DNA from 2 places in the Mesorhizobium sp. M1338 genome. Region 2 is predicted to be linked to the other one. Evidence: riboswitches for the same ligand, from Rfam matches in the RefSeq annotation. Region 2 holds a riboswitch; the other holds the start of a gene.

Region 1 (7,530 bases), on a different contig from region 2:
TCCATTTCCAAGACGAGCGAGTATGTTGCGCGTTCCTCAACCATCTCTGCACCGACCATTTATCAGCGTCTAGGTGGCTATCGTCGCCGCAACCCAATGTAAAGACAACCCTACGGATCAAGCGGCAGTAGATTCGCAAAGCGCTCCTTGTCACCTATGATCTTCACATCGCCTTTTCGATCAGATCGGACGCTGGCCCAGGTTTCTAAGAGTGCCGAAAGCGCGATGATTGCTGAGGTTGAATTTTGAGGGGTCCGAGTATTGCGACAAGAAGCGCTCCCTCCACTCCATATTGACGTTGTCTCGTTGGATTTCGAGACCTGAACTGGGGGCTGGTGCAGATTCAGCAGATTCAAATGTGAGTTGCGCGCCTACCAGACCCGCGACTTTCTCAAGGCTGGCCTGTGGATTTGCCAAGAGTTCCTCGTATGTCAAGGACAGGAAAGACAATCCGTTTTTTGCAAGCCAGATGTCCCACGACAGATTCTCCAGCACGATTTTTTCAAGGGCCTCCGCTATCGATGCGCCGTCATAGCGTGGTGAGTTCTGAACAGCCTCAGTAGAGCGAAACCGACCGGTCTGACGAGCGCGTGACCAAGAGATTGCCTGACCAAGGAGATCGCGGCGAGTCAAGCGCACGTAGTGCAGTCCTGGAAGGCTGGCTGGGAGATCCACAGTCTTGGCCACCTGCAAAAACTGGCTTGCAAACAGTTTGGCAGCGTAAATTCCAGAGGGAGACCGCCCATCTTTCAATGCACGCAAAACCTGGGCACGGGGATCGCGAGGATAGTTCGGCATTGCGAGAACACGGCGGCCACCGAACCACTCGAGGGGGTTGCCAAGCTCGGTGGCCGCCATCAATCCGGCCAGATGATTGCTGCCGCTGCGCGGTGAGGTGCAGATGAGAATTCCGGCTTTCAACCCAGCCAGCATTTCCGGCGGGATTTCAACTGGCAGAGGGCGCCTACGAAAAAGATGCATGGCGATCAAGACTACCGCTTCAGCAAGAACACAGCCTGCTGGCCGAAGAAATTCCAGAACCACCACGGCATCGACAGGCCGATCTTCTGGCCATTGGCGTCGAGTGCGGTTGCTTTTTCCACGGTTGCGCCGAGTTCGTCGCACAGATTGACGAAGTCGCGGATGGTGCAGAAATGGATATTGGGCGTGTCGTACCAGGAATAGGGCAAGTCCTTGGTCACCGGCATGCGGCCGTTGAGGAACAGCGAAAGGCGCACGCGCCAATGGCCGAAATTGGGGAAGGACACGATCGCCCGGTTGCCGATCCTGAGCAATTCGTCGAGCACCAGCTTCGGGTTGCGGGTGGCCTGCAGCGTCTGCGACAGGACGACGAAGTCAAAGCCCTTGTCGGGATAGAATTCGAGGTCCTTGTCGGCATCGCCCTGGATGACCGAGAGGCCGCGCGCCACGCATTCGTTGACGCCGCGCTGCGACAGCTCCAATCCCCGGCCATCGACCTGCTTGCTGTCTTGCAGCAATTCGAGCAGCGAGCCGTCGCCCGAGCCGACATCGAGCACGCGGGACCGCGGCGGGATGAGATTGGCGACGACCTCGAGGTCGACACGCTGGTCGCGGTTGACGCTCATTGGCTCAATCCTCTCGCCCGGGCCGCCGAGCCGATGAAGCCATTGATGGCGGCAAACAGTTCCGGCTCGTCGAGCAGGAAAGCATCGTGGCCGCGATCGGTCTCGATCTCGACGAAGGATACCGACGCGCCGGCCGCGTTGAGCGCATGCACGATCGAGCGGCTCTCCTCGGTCGGAAACAGCCAGTCCGAGGTGAAGGACACCAGGCAGAAGCGGGTTTTGGTGCCGGCAAAGGCGTCGGCCAACCGGCCGCCATGGTCGGCGGCGAGGTCGAAATAGTCCATCGACCGGGTCATGTAGAGGTAGGAATTGGCGTCGAAGCGATCGACGAAGGTCATGCCCTGGTGGCGCAGATAGCTCTCGATCTGGAAGTCGGCGTCGAAGCCGAAGGTCAGAGCTTCGCGATCCTGCAGGTTGCGGCCGAATTTCCGGTGCAGGGCGGCCTCCGACAGATAGGTGATGTGGGCGGCCATGCGCGCCACCGCCAAGCCCTTTTCCGGGCGTTTGCCGTGTTCGAAATATTTGCCGCCATGCCAGTCCGGATCGGCCATGACAGCTTGCCGGCCGACCTCGTGGAAGGCGATGTTCTGCGAGGAATGGCGCGCACCGGTGGCGATCGGCAGCGCCGAGAAGACGCGCTCCGGGTAGCTCGACGCCCATTCCAGCACCTGCATGCCGCCCATCGAGCCGCCAAGCACGCAGAACAGCTTTTCGATGCCGAAATGGTCGATCAGCATCTGCTGCGCGCGCACCATGTCGCGGATGGTGATGATCGGCAGGTCGAGCCCATAGGGTTTGCCGGTGGCGGGATTGGTCGAGGCCGGTCCGGTGGAACCCAGACAACCGCCGATGACGTTGGAGCAGATGACGAAGAAGCGGCTGGTGTCGATGATCTTGCCGGGGCCGATCAGCACCTCCCACCAGCCCGGCTTGCCGGTCACCGGATTGGTGCTGGCGACGTGCTGGTCGCCGGTAAGCGCATGGCAGACGAGGATGGCGTTGGAGCGGGCGTCGTTCAGCGTGCCATAGGTCTGGTAGGCGATCTGGAACGGCGACAGCAGCGTACCGGCGTCCAGCTTGAGCGGTTTGTCAGGCCCAAAACGCAAAACCGGGCTCGATGGCTGGTCGGCCTCGTTGTTGGTTTTGCGAGCACGCAGAGCGGCCATTGCATCCATCTCACACCTTGATCCCTGCACCGTGCTTTTCGAAAATCGATGCCGATGCGGTATCCGGCCGGCGCGGACAACAAAAAACCGGCATTGCAGTCGCAAAGCCGGTTACAGGATGCAAACGGCCCTTTAGCAAGTTGTTTAACGTGGCTGCAAGCCGACCGGCCAAATCACCACGGAAGTTCGCACCCTTCTAGGCCCGTGGCGTGCTGGCGTCAACGGCCAGCCTTTGTCCCGAGGCGGTCACCTCTCGACATTGCGGGCCACGGCTTGTATTTCCGCTGCGGCTTCCCTGAGGAGCGTTCTCGACGGATTTTACGACATGAGCCAGACACCGGACAAGGCACGTCCAACCCCGCGCGCGGGCATCATGGACATCGATGCCTATGTGCCGGGCAAGAGCACGGCGCCCGCCGGCATCGCCAAGGTCTACAAGCTGTCATCGAACGAGAACCCGCTCGGTCCGTCGCCAAAGGCGATCGAAGCCGCGCGCGAGATTGCCGGAAAGCTCGATATCTATCCCGACGGCACCGCCAGGCGGCTGCGCGAAGCGATCGCCGAAGTGCATGGCCTGAACCCGGCCAACATCATCTGCTCGAACGGCTCCGACGAGATCCTCGGCCTGCTGGCGCAGACTTATCTGGCGCCCGGCGACGAGGCTGTCATCACCGAACACGCCTTCATGGTCTACAAGATCTACATCCAGTCGGCGGGTGCCGTTCCGGTGACGATCAAGGAAAAAGACGAGCGCGCCGACATCGACGCCATCCTGGCCGCCGTCACGCCGCGCACCAAGATCGTGTTCCTCGCCAATCCCAACAACCCGACCGGCACCTATGTGCCGTTCCAGGAGGTGCGCCGGCTGCACTCAGGTCTGCCCAAGCACGTGCTTCTGGTGTTAGACGCGGCCTATGCAGAATATGTCCGCCGCAACGACTACGAAGCCGGCATCGAGCTCGTCGGCAGCGCCGAGAACGTGGTGATGACCCGCACTTTCTCCAAGATCGGCCTTGGCGGGGCGCGGATCGGCTGGATGTACGGGCCGATGCACATCGTCGACGCAATCAACCGCGTGCGTGGCCCCTTCAACGTCAATGCAACGGCGATCGAGGCCGGCATCGCGGCGATCCGCGACCGCGCCCATATCGAGCGCAGCATCGCGCACAACGAGACCTGGCTGGCATGGCTGAGCGAGGAGTTCACAAAGCTTGGACTGCGGGTGACGCCGAGCGTCGGCAATTTCGTCCTCGTTCATTTTCCCGAGGACAACAAACATTCCGCAGCTGCGGCGGACGAGTATCTAACGGCGCGCGGCTATATATTGAGGCGCGTTTCCGGCTACGGCTTTCCCAACGCGCTGCGCATGACCGTCGGCACCGAAGAGGCCAATCGCGGCGTTGTCGCCGCACTCACGACATTCCTGAAAAGCTAGAACACCATGACATCACCGATGTTTGAAAAGATCGCGCTGGTCGGCATCGGCCTGATCGGCTCGTCGCTGGCCCGCGTCATCCGCCGCGAGGGTCTGGCCCACCACGTCGCTATCTCGACCCGCAGTGCCGCGACGCTGGCGCGAGCGAAAGAACTTGGGCTGGGCGATAGCTACACCACCGATGCGAAGGAGGCGGTTCGCGATGCCGATCTGGTCATCGTCTCGGTGCCGGTCGGCTCGTCCGGCACCGTGGCCGAGGAAATCGCACCGGCGCTGAAGCCGGGCGCGATCCTGACCGATGTCGGCTCGACCAAGGCATCCGTCATCGCGCAGATGCAGCCTTATGTGCCGGCCGGCGTCCACTTCATTCCCGGTCATCCGCTGGCGGGCACGGAAAAATCCGGCCCCGATGCCGGGTTCGCCGACCTGTTCGACAATCGCTGGTGTATCTTCACGCCGCTGCCCGATACCGACCCGGACGCGCTGGCACGGCTGTCGGAATTCTGGCGCCGCTGCGGCGCCAACATCGACACGATGGATCCCCAGCATCACGACATGACGCTGGCCATCGTCTCGCATCTGCCGCACATCATCGCCTACAACATCGTTGGCACCGCCGATGATCTGCAGTCGGTAACCAAGTCCGAGGTGATCAAATATTCGGCTTCCGGCTTTCGTGACTTCACGCGTCTTGCCGCCTCCGACCCGACGATGTGGCGGGATGTGTGCCTGCACAACAAGGATGCCATCCTCGAAATGCTGGCGAGGTTCTCGGAAGATCTGGCGTCGCTGCAACGCGCGATCCGCTGGGGTGACGGCGAAAAACTCTTCGACCTGTTCACCCGCACCCGCGCCGTGCGCCGCTCGATCATCGAGGCCGGCCAGGACATCGACGTGCCCGATTTTGGCCGCCAGGCGGTCGAACACCCGGCAAAGACCTAAGTCTGTTTCAGGCGGGCCAGGTCGCGGCAACCATGGCCAAAGTCTCGGCGCGGTCCGGGGCACCAAGCCTGCCGCCGAAGTGTAGGCATTTGAGCGCGGCGGCCGCACTGGCAAAGCGCAGCGCCTGCTCGACCGGCATGGCTTCGGCCATCCCCACGGCGAAGGCGCCGTGAAAGACATCGCCGGCCGCCAATGTGTCGACCGCTTTGATTCTCGGCGCCGCGACGTGGCGCACACAGCCTGCGGAACGGTCGTGCCACCAACTCCCCGCCGCGCCGCCAGTCACCGCGACAAAGGCGTCGGTGCGGCTGGCGAGATCGGCGCAAGCCGTTTCCGGATCGAGCGCCTGGCCGCAGACAATGCGCGCCGCCGGCTCCGATGCAACGATGTGCGTGGCGAGCGGCAACAGCTGTTCCAGGACCTCCAGCGGCGCGGTGTCGGCATCGAGGATCGCCGGCCGACCATCGGCGCGCGCCGCCTTCAGGGCAAGTGCTGCCGCACCTGGCCAGCGGACATCGACCAGTACGGCATCGAATGCGGAGAGGTCGGCGACCGGCAAGGCTTCGGGATCGGCCTGGGCAAGCCTGTCATAGAACGGCACGATGATGCGCTCGCCATGCGCGTCGACCAGAATCGAGGCCAGCGCCGAGCGGGCGCCTCTGACGCGGCGCACAAAGGTGCAATCGACGCCTTCGGCCTCGACGCTGGCGATGAGCTGGTCGGCGATGACATCGTCGCCGGCGCTCGCCCACAGCGATACCTCGGCGCCCAGGCGATGGGCGGCGCAGGCAGCGCTGGTGGCCATGCCCGAGGCGATCTGGACGCCGTCGGAGGCGATGAACTTGCCCTGATGCACGGGCAGTGTCTCGACACGCAGGATGGTGTCGAGCGTCAGCGCGCCGACGCTTAGAAGTTTTGCCGGTCTGTTCATACTGGGATGCTTAATTGAGCGGCTTGATCTTGCCCAGTGGGATGAAGCCGAACGAGGCCTTGCCCTTGACCACCTTGAGCGGCATCGACGGTTCGTTGCCGAGCACCGCCAGGGCAGAAAAGCCCTGCTCGATCTGGCTTTTCTGCTCGGGTATGGCGGCACCGAGGATGGCCGCCACCGCCTTCGGGTCCTTCAGCCTGATCATCAGATCGGCGTTGACCAGGCCCTCGGCATCGACCGAGAGCGGTCCCGAAACAGTGATGCGCGCCGTCCCCGACGACAGGTCGAGGTTGCGGATTTCGATCGCCTGGCCGCGCAGGCTTTTCACCTGCGTGCCAATCAACGCGACGCCGTTCTTCAGCGTTGCGTCGCCGCTGGCATCGAGCGCCGGCAGCACGCGCCCGCCGATCGCGCCGGGGTCGATCTCGAGATCGCCGAAACTGCCGAGATAGTCGATGTCCGACCCATTCGGCCGCAGTTGGCCGGCCGCCTTGCCGGCGCTGAACAATTGCACCGGGTCGGTATCGTCGGCCGGATCGGTCTGGCCGGACAGGCCCTCCGCCTCCAGGGCAATCCGCTGCGGTAGCGGCCACCACAATTTGACGTTGGCCTGCAGATTGTCCCAGTCGATCCACAGCGGCGCCATGCCTGGAACGGAAGTCCTGAGCGGGCCGCGCAGATTGGCAACCGGTGACAGAGGCTGGATGATCTGGGCGGCTGCGTTGAAGCTGCCGGCCGAAGCGGCGATGTTCCTGGCATCGTCCTCGTAAGCCAAATTGTCGCAGGAGACGGTAAAGCTCAGGGGATAGCCGCTGACCTGGAGGTTGGCGCAGCCGGCTTCGACGCCAGTTTTGTTCAGCGTGGCAACCGCCTTGTCGGCCTCGCTCCTGACCCGGTCAGCCAGATAGAACCAGCCGCCGCTGTAGATGGCAAACAGCACCACGACGAGCGCGGCAAGCCACAACAGGCGGCGACGTTTACTCGGCTGGCGTTCGTCACTTGACGTCATGCTTTGGCTCTCGTTAACGCATGGGTGTTGCGGACGGACAGTCGATCCCGCCAACAATAGGTAGACAGAGACGAATAGGTAGACGGGGACAGGCGGAAAAGACACCGGTCCCGGTGCGGTGTTGGCATCTTTTGCAATCAGGCGCGGCGATATGGGCGATTTTTGGGTGTTTGGCTATGGTTCGCTGATCTGGCGGCCGGGTTTCGCGCATGTCGAGACACAGCGTGCCCGCCTGCATGGCTACCGGCGCTCGCTTTGCGTCTATTCCTTCGTGCATCGCGGCACGCGTGAACGGCCGGGGCTGGTGCTCGGCCTAGATCGTGGCGGCTCCTGCATCGGCTTGGCGTTCCGCGTTCCCGGCGACTTGCGCGACGAGGTCATCGCCTATCTGCGCGAGCGCGAATTGGTCACCAACGTCTATCTCGAGCGCTTGCTCAAGA
Region 2 (7,530 bases):
CTTCGACGAGGTCCAGTGCGGCATCGGCCGCACCGGCAAGCTGTTCGCGCACGAATGGTCAGGGGTTACGCCAGACATCATGGCGATCGCCAAGGGCATTGGCGGCGGCTTCCCGATGGGCGCCTGCCTTGCCACGGACGAAGCGGCCGTCGGCATGACCGCGGGCGTGCATGGGACCACGTTCGGCGGTAACCCGCTGGCCATGGCTGTCGGCAACGCCGTGCTAGATGTCGTGCTGGAAGACGGCTTCCTCGAAGACGTCCAGCGCAAGGCGCTGCTGATGAAGCAGGGTCTCGCGTCGGTCGCCGACGAGTTTCCCGAGGTCATCGAGGACATCAGGGGCACCGGGCTGATGCTAGGCCTCAAATGCGCCATGCCCAACACCAAGGTGAACATGGCATTGCGCGACCAGCACCTGCTGGCGGTTCCGGCCGGCGACAACGTCATTCGCCTGTTGCCGCCGCTCACCGTCACCGACGCCGAGATCCACGACGCGCTCAACCGCATCCGCGCCGGCGCCAAGGGCCTGGCGGAGGCGATCGCCTCCGCCGCCGCGAAGTAATCCCGGAACCATTGCTGATGTCAGTTCGCCATTTCACCGATCTTTCCGCCGTTTCCGAAGGCGATCTGCGTCTTATGCTGGACGATGCGGTGGTGCGAAAGGCCCGCCTCAAGGCCGGCGAGCGCAGCAAGCCGCTCGAAGGCAAGGTGCTGGCGATGATCTTCGACAAGCCGTCGACCCGCACGCGTGTGTCCTTCGACGTCGGTATGCGCCAGCTTGGCGGCGAGACCATCATGCTGACCGGCACCGAGATGCAGCTCGGCCGTTCCGAGACCATCGCCGACACCGCCAAGGTGTTGTCGCGTTATGTCGACGCGATCATGATCCGCACCACCTCGCATGAGCGGCTGCTGGAGCTGACCGAGAATGCCACCGTGCCGGTGATCAACGGACTGACCGACGACACCCATCCCTGCCAGCTTATGGCTGATATCATGACTTTCGAGGAGCATCGCGGTCCGGTCGCCGGCAAGACCATCGCCTGGACCGGCGACGGCAACAATGTGCTGCATTCCTTGCTCGAAGCCTCCGCACGGTTCCGCTTCAACCTCAACGTCGCCGTGCCCGAGGGCAGTGAGCCGGCGCAGAAGCATATCGACTGGTCGCAGGCGCATGGCGGCAAGCTGCATTTCACCCGCTCGCCCGAGGAAGCCGTCGATCAGGCCGACTGCATCGTCACCGATTGCTGGGTGTCGATGGGCCAGGAGCATCGTGCCCGCGGCCACAACGTGTTCTCGCCCTACCAGGTCAATGCCAAGCTGATGGCGAAGGCCAAGCCGGACGCGTTGTTCATGCACTGCCTGCCGGCGCATCGCGGCGAGGAAGTGACCGACGAGGTCATCGACGGGCCGCATTCGGTGGTCTTCGACGAGGCCGAGAACCGGCTCCATGCCCAGAAGGCCGTGCTCGCCTGGTGCCTCGGCGCTTGATCTATGTGAGCTTGATCTCTGGGGGTGTGATGCCTATTTGCGCCACATCACGCAAATCAAGCGCGTTTCGACGCATGCTCCCGAGAGGGCGGCATGGCCGCGCCCTGGAGCTTTGTTATGTTGGAAACCTATCGAGTGACTGAACATCACCCCAAACTCGGCGAATTCGGCTACGCCGGCGACGATCACGTCGTGCCCTTCGAGGTAGGCCCGCTCGACGTGCGCGGTCGCACCGTCCAGCTCGGACCGATGCTCGACGCCATCCTCGGCCGCCACGACTATCCCGAGCCGGTCGCCCGGCTGCTGGCGGAAGCCTGTGTGCTGACGGTGCTGCTCGGCACCTCGCTCAAGTTCGAGGGCAAGTTCATCCTGCAGACCCGCACCGACGGGCCTGTCGACATGCTGGTCGCGGATTTTTCCACGCCCTCGGCGCTGCGCGCCTATGCGCGTTTCGATGCCGACCGACTGGAAGCGCTGGTCGCGGCGGGCGAAACGTCCCAGCAGACCCTGCTCGGCACCGGCGTGCTGGCGCTGACCATCGACCAGGGCGCTCACACGCAGCGCTATCAGGGTATCGTCCAGCTCGATGGCGAGACGCTGGAAGATGCGGCACGCACCTATTTCCGTCAGTCGGAGCAGATTCCGACCGATCTCAGGCTGTCGGTGGCCAAGCTCTTGACGCCCGGCCCGGGCGGCGCCCGCGAGCAGTGGCGCGCCGGTGGCATCCTGGCGCAGTTCCTGCCGCAGTCGCCCGAGCGCATGCGCGTGCCGGACCTGCCGGGCGGCGATGGCGATCCGCGCGAGGAGATCCACGATCCCGACGACAATTCCTGGCTGGAGTTGCTGGCGCTGCTCGGCACCATCGAGCCGACCGAACTGATCGACCCGACGATCGGCGCCGAGCGGCTGCTCTACAGGCTGTTCCACGAGCATGGCGTGCGCGTCTTCGGCGGCGTTCCGGTCGCCGACCAGTGCTCGTGCTCCCGGGACAAGATCCGCGGCATCCTCGAGGGCTTTTCCGCCCAAGAGATCAAGGACAGCACCGAGGACGGCGGCATTCACGTCGCCTGCGAATTCTGCTCGAAGCAATATGACTTCGACCCGGCGGAATTTGCGGCTCAGTAAAGTGTCCCTTCCTTCTCCCCGTTTACGGGGAGAAGGTGCCCGAAGGGCGGATGAGGGGCAGCGCGAACTTCGGCGAATGGCCGCGCCGTCCACTCGGATGCCTTGTGCGTGGAAGACAATCTCATCAGCCCGGCGGCGCCCCTCTGCCGGGCATTTCTCCCCGTACAGAGACGGGGAGAAAGACGCTAATTCACCGTCCGCCGCTTCCCCGGCAGGTCGAGTGAAAATGCGGGGATGGCGATGTCGAACGTCTCGCCCCGCTGGTTGCGCATCGTGTAGTGCCCGACCATGATGCCGGAGGGTGTCGAGAGCGGGCAACCGGACGTGTACTGGTAGCTGTCGCCGGGATTGAGTTCGGGTTGGTCGCCGACGACGCCAGGGCCGCGTACCTCTTCGACCCTGCCGGTGCCATCGGTGATGTGCCAATAGCGCGACAACAGCTGGACGGAATCGTCCGACTGATTGTCGATCGTTATCTGATAGCCCCAGACATAGCGGTTCTCGGACGGATCCGAACGGTCCTCCAGATAGAACGGCCTGACCTGCACTTCGATGTTGCGCGTGACGGTGCTGTACATAAGCAGCTCCAAAACAATCCAGTATCTTTCGGCGCTCCTTGCAGGCTGGTCAACGGTGCGCGTCCTTTCATTGCCTACCGAACGGCAGGTGCCGGCAAAGAATGTCATTTAAGTGACACACGACAATGATGGTGTGCGCCGACCAGTGCCGCGCGACTCGGGCGCTCTGTCGAACTGTTGAAATCGGTCGTCATGCCAGCCAGATTGTTCTGGCGGACCGGTTTTCTGGAGTGACCGGATCTCGATGGAACTCACTCTCATAGCCGCCACGCTTTCAATTGCTCTTATCCTCTCAAATCTCGCCAGCATCGTGCTTGCCGCTTCGCGTCTGAAACGGCGCCGCATTATCGCGCCGCCGACCGGCAAGCCGCGGCCGGTGTCGATCATCGTGCCGTCGCGTGGCATTGAACCGTTCACGCACGAGACGCTGGAGCGCGCCTTCTCGCTTGATTGGCCGCGCTACGAGCTGATCTTCTGCGTCGCCCATGCCGACGATCCGGTAGTCAAACCGATAAACAGGGCGATTGCCCGGTTTCCCAAGGTGCCGGCCCGGCTGATGATCGGCGACGACCGCTTCAGCGCCAATCCGAAACTCAACAATTGCGTCAAGGGTTGGGAAGCGGCGCGGCACGACTGGGTCGTCCTGGCCGATTCCAACGTGTTGATGCCGAGAGACTACATCCAGCACCTGATGGCTGCATGGCGGCCCGACACCGGCCTTGTCTGTTCGACGCCGATCGGCTCGCGGCCGGCCGGCTTCTGGGCTGAAGTCGAATGCGCTTTCCTCAACACGCTGCAGGCGCGCTGGCAATATGCCGGCGAGGCGCTTGGCCTTGGCTTTGCCCAGGGCAAGAGCATGCTCTGGAACAAGCCGATGCTCGACGCCAATGGCGGCATCCGCGCGTTGGCCGCCGAGATCGCCGAGGACGCCGCCGCGACCAAGCTGGTCAACGGCCTCGGCCTGCGCGTCAATCTCGTCGCCGCGCCCTTCGAACAGCCGCTTGGCCGGCGCACGTTCGACGAGATCTGGTCACGTCAGGCCCGTTGGGCGCGCCTGCGCCGCGTCACCTTCCCGCTGTTCTTCGCACCCGAAATCCTGACTGGCGCGGCGGTGCCGCTGGTGCTGGCGCTGATTGCGGCGGCAAGCGCCGGCTTCAGCCTCTGGGCAACCGCCATTGCCGTGCTGGCGGCCTTCTACCTTCCCGAGTGCGCCCTGGCCTGGTCCAAGGGCTGGTACCTGTCGCGACGCATGGTTGCCGCGATCATGGCCCGCGACCTGATCCTGCCGGCGATGTGGGCACGCGGCTGGCTCGGCGGTGCCGTCGACTGGCGCGGCAACGCGATGACCATCGGGACCAAGGCGGCCGAGCTGGAAGAGACGCCGTCCGGCGCCTGAAAGCCAAAGCCCTCTTACGAGGCCTTCAGCGCCTGTTCGATATCCTCAAGCAGATCGTCGGTGTCTTCCAGGCCGACGGACAGTCTGAGCGTGCCCGGCCCGATGCCGAGCTCGGCACGCGCTTCGTCGCTCAGGTTCTTGTGCGTCGTCGTCGCCGGATGGGTGATCAGGCTCTTGGCGTCGCCGAGGTTGTTGGAGATCAGCACGATGTCGAGCGCGTTCTGCAAGGCGAAGGCCGCCTGCTTGCCGCCCTTGACGTCAAGGCAGATCAGCGTCGAGCCGCCCGACATCTGCTTCTTGACGATATCGGCCTGCGGGTGGTCGGCGCGGCCGGGATAGATGACGCGGGCAATTTCCGGCCGCTCGGCGAGGAAATCCGCGATCCGGCCCGCGCTTTCCGTCTGCTGGCGCACGCGCAGCGGCAGCGTTTCCAGCCCCTTCAGCAGCGTCCAGGCGTTGAAGGGCGACAGGCTGGGCCCGGTGTGGCGGAAATAATCGTGCAGGTTCTCGTCGATCCACTTCTTGTCCGACAGGATGACGCCGCCGAGACAGCGCCCCTGGCCGTCAATGTGCTTGGTCGCCGAATAGACGACGATGTGGGCGCCGAGTTGCAGCGGCTTCTGCTGCAAGGGCGTGGCGAAGACATTGTCGACGATCAGCCTGGCGCCGATCGAATTGGCGAGCGAGGCAACCGCGGCGATGTCGACCACTTCCAGCGTCGGGTTGGTCGGGCTTTCCAGGAAGAACAGCTTGGTGTTCGGCTTGACCGCCTTTTCCCAATTGGCGATGTCGGTGCCGTCGACCAGCGTCGCCTCGATGCCGTATCTTGGCGCCAGCGTCTCGACCACCCAGCGGCAGGAGCCGAACAGCGCGCGCGCCGCCACGATATGGTCGCCGGCCTTGGCGCTGCACAGCAGCGCTGCCGTCACCGCGGCCATGCCGGAGGCGGTGGCGCGGGCGTCCTCGGCACCTTCGAGCGCGCACATGCGCTTTTCGAACATGTCGACGGTCGGATTGGCGTAGCGCGAATAGATGAAGCCCGGCTCCTCGCCCTTGAAACGGGCTTCGGCGGCCTGCGCCGTTTCATAGACGTAGCCCTGGGTGAGGTAAATCGCTTCCGACGTTTCGCCGAAACCGGAACGCAGCGTTCCGCTGTGCACGAGTGCCGTTTGAGGCTTCCAGTTGCGCTTGTTGGTGCTCATCGCTCTTCTTCCAGACACAAAAAAACCGGCCGCGAAAGTCGCAACCGGTCCATACGGCCTTGCGGCCCGACGGTCCTTTAGCGACTTGTTTAACGTGGCTGCAAGCCGACCGGCCAAATCACCACGGGATAACGACCCTTTAGACCCGCGCCACGCTTGCGTCAATTGCCGGCTTGATTAAGAGGTTTGTACCAGCGGCGTTGCAGCGGAGCCGGCTTTGCGGCAAACAGGCATTCTTCCAGATCAGGACATTTCGGCGCTCTTCCAGTCCGGCGCGCTGAAGTCGGCACGTGCGCTCGATGCCGACCAGATCCAGCCGGCCAGCCTCGATCTCCGGCTCGGCGACAAGGCCTGGCGGGTGCGTGCCTCCTTCCTGCCGGGCCCCAACCACAAGGTCTCGGAAAAGCTCGACCGGCTGAAGCTGCACGAGATCAATCTGGCCGAGGGCGCGGTGCTGGAGACCGGCTGCGTCTATATCGTGCCCTTGCTCGAAAGCCTGGCATTGCCGGCGGACATTTCGGCCTCGGCCAATCCCAAGAGCTCGACCGGGCGGCTCGACATCTTCACCCGCGTCATGACCGATCGCGGCCACGAGTTCGACAAGATCGCCGCCGGCTATCATGGTCCGCTCTATCTGGAGGTCAGCCCGCGCACCTTCCCGATCGTCGCGCGCACCGGTTCGCGACTGTCGCAGATCCGTTTCCGCACCGGCAATGCGCTGCTGTCGGAAGCCGAACTTCACCAGTTGCATCGCGCGCAGATCCTGGTTGCCACCGAGCCGCCCAACATTTCCGGCGGCGGCATCGCGCTGTCGATCGACCTCAACGGCGATCGAAACGGCCTTGTCGGCTACCGCGGCAAGCATCACACCGGTCTCATCGACGTCGACAAGCGCGCCGCGCAGGAGGTCGTCGACTTCTGGGAGCCGATCCACAAGAGCGGCGCTGGCGAACTGGTGCTCGACCCCGATGAATTCTATATTCTTGTGAGCCAGGAAGCGGTGCATGTGCCGCCGCTCTACGCCGCCGAGATGACGCCCTTCGATCCGCTGGTCGGTGAATTCCGCGTCCACTATGCCGGCTTCTTCGATCCGGGCTTCGGCCACTCGGCGTCCGGTGGCACCGGCAGCCGGGCGGTGCTGGAAGTGCGCAGCCACGAAGTGCCGTTCATCCTCGACCATGGCCAGATCGTCGGCCGGCTGGTCTACGAGCACATGCTGAAGCGGCCACGGGCACTCTATGGCACCGATCTCGGCTCCAACTACCAGGCGCAGGGTTTGAAGCTGTCCAAGCATTTCCGCCCCGCGCGCTGAACCCCCATTGCCAGCTGGCAAAATACTTGCCTGCGCCGGCTCGCCATGCTTGGCTGCCTTTCTGGTCGTCAGGCTGGCGGCGTTCAAGGGGAACCAAGAAAATGCAGATTTCGAAACGGATCATATCGGCGGCGGGCGCTGCCATGCTGGTGATGGCGGCCAGCTCTCTGTCGGTGCAGGCAGCTGAGAAAATCAAGATAGGCACCGAGGGCGCCTATCCGCCATTCAATACCATTACAGCGGACGGCAAGGTCGAAGGCTTCGATATCGACATCGCCAACGCGCTGTGCGCGCAGATGAAGGTCGAGTGCGAAATCGTTACCCAGGACTGGGACGGCATCATTCCCGCCCTGCAGGCGAAGAAGTTCGACGCCATCATCGCCTCGATGAGCATCACCGAGGAGCGCAAGAAGCAGGTCGCTTTCA

The links. A riboswitch is a leader RNA that binds a small molecule or an ion and turns the genes downstream of it on or off. The one in region 2 is predicted to bind S-adenosylmethionine.
Region 1: linked by a shared signal. The riboswitch ahead of metX (homoserine O-acetyltransferase MetX) and the one ahead of NKH19_RS18465 (O-succinylhomoserine sulfhydrylase) in region 2 are both predicted to bind S-adenosylmethionine.

The regions. Positions count from the first base shown of each region.
Region 1 covers NZ_JAMYLL010000012.1:1,031-8,560, forward strand. The annotation lists gene NKH19_RS13715 (glycosyltransferase) at 1-59, opposite strand, end outside; gene NKH19_RS13720 (Stf0 family sulfotransferase) at 181-981, opposite strand; gene metW (methionine biosynthesis protein MetW) at 993-1,607, opposite strand; gene metX (homoserine O-acetyltransferase MetX) at 1,604-2,773, opposite strand; SAM riboswitch at 2,886-2,963, opposite strand; gene hisC (histidinol-phosphate transaminase) at 3,099-4,208, shown strand; gene NKH19_RS13740 (prephenate/arogenate dehydrogenase family protein) at 4,215-5,150, shown strand; gene NKH19_RS13745 (sugar kinase) at 5,158-6,081, opposite strand; gene NKH19_RS13750 (DUF2125 domain-containing protein) at 6,092-7,090, opposite strand; gene NKH19_RS13755 (gamma-glutamylcyclotransferase) at 7,242-7,530, shown strand, end outside.
Region 2 covers NZ_JAMYLL010000020.1:7,232-14,761, reverse strand. The annotation lists gene NKH19_RS18490 (aspartate aminotransferase family protein) at 1-562, shown strand, start outside; gene argF (ornithine carbamoyltransferase) at 580-1,491, shown strand; gene NKH19_RS18480 (Hsp33 family molecular chaperone) at 1,585-2,616, shown strand; gene apaG (Co2+/Mg2+ efflux facilitator ApaG/CorD) at 2,802-3,194, opposite strand; gene NKH19_RS18470 (ceramide glucosyltransferase) at 3,439-4,590, shown strand; gene NKH19_RS18465 (O-succinylhomoserine sulfhydrylase) at 4,605-5,792, opposite strand; SAM riboswitch at 5,850-5,927, opposite strand; gene NKH19_RS18460 (2'-deoxycytidine 5'-triphosphate deaminase) at 6,010-7,104, shown strand; gene NKH19_RS18455 (ABC transporter substrate-binding protein) at 7,206-7,530, shown strand, end outside.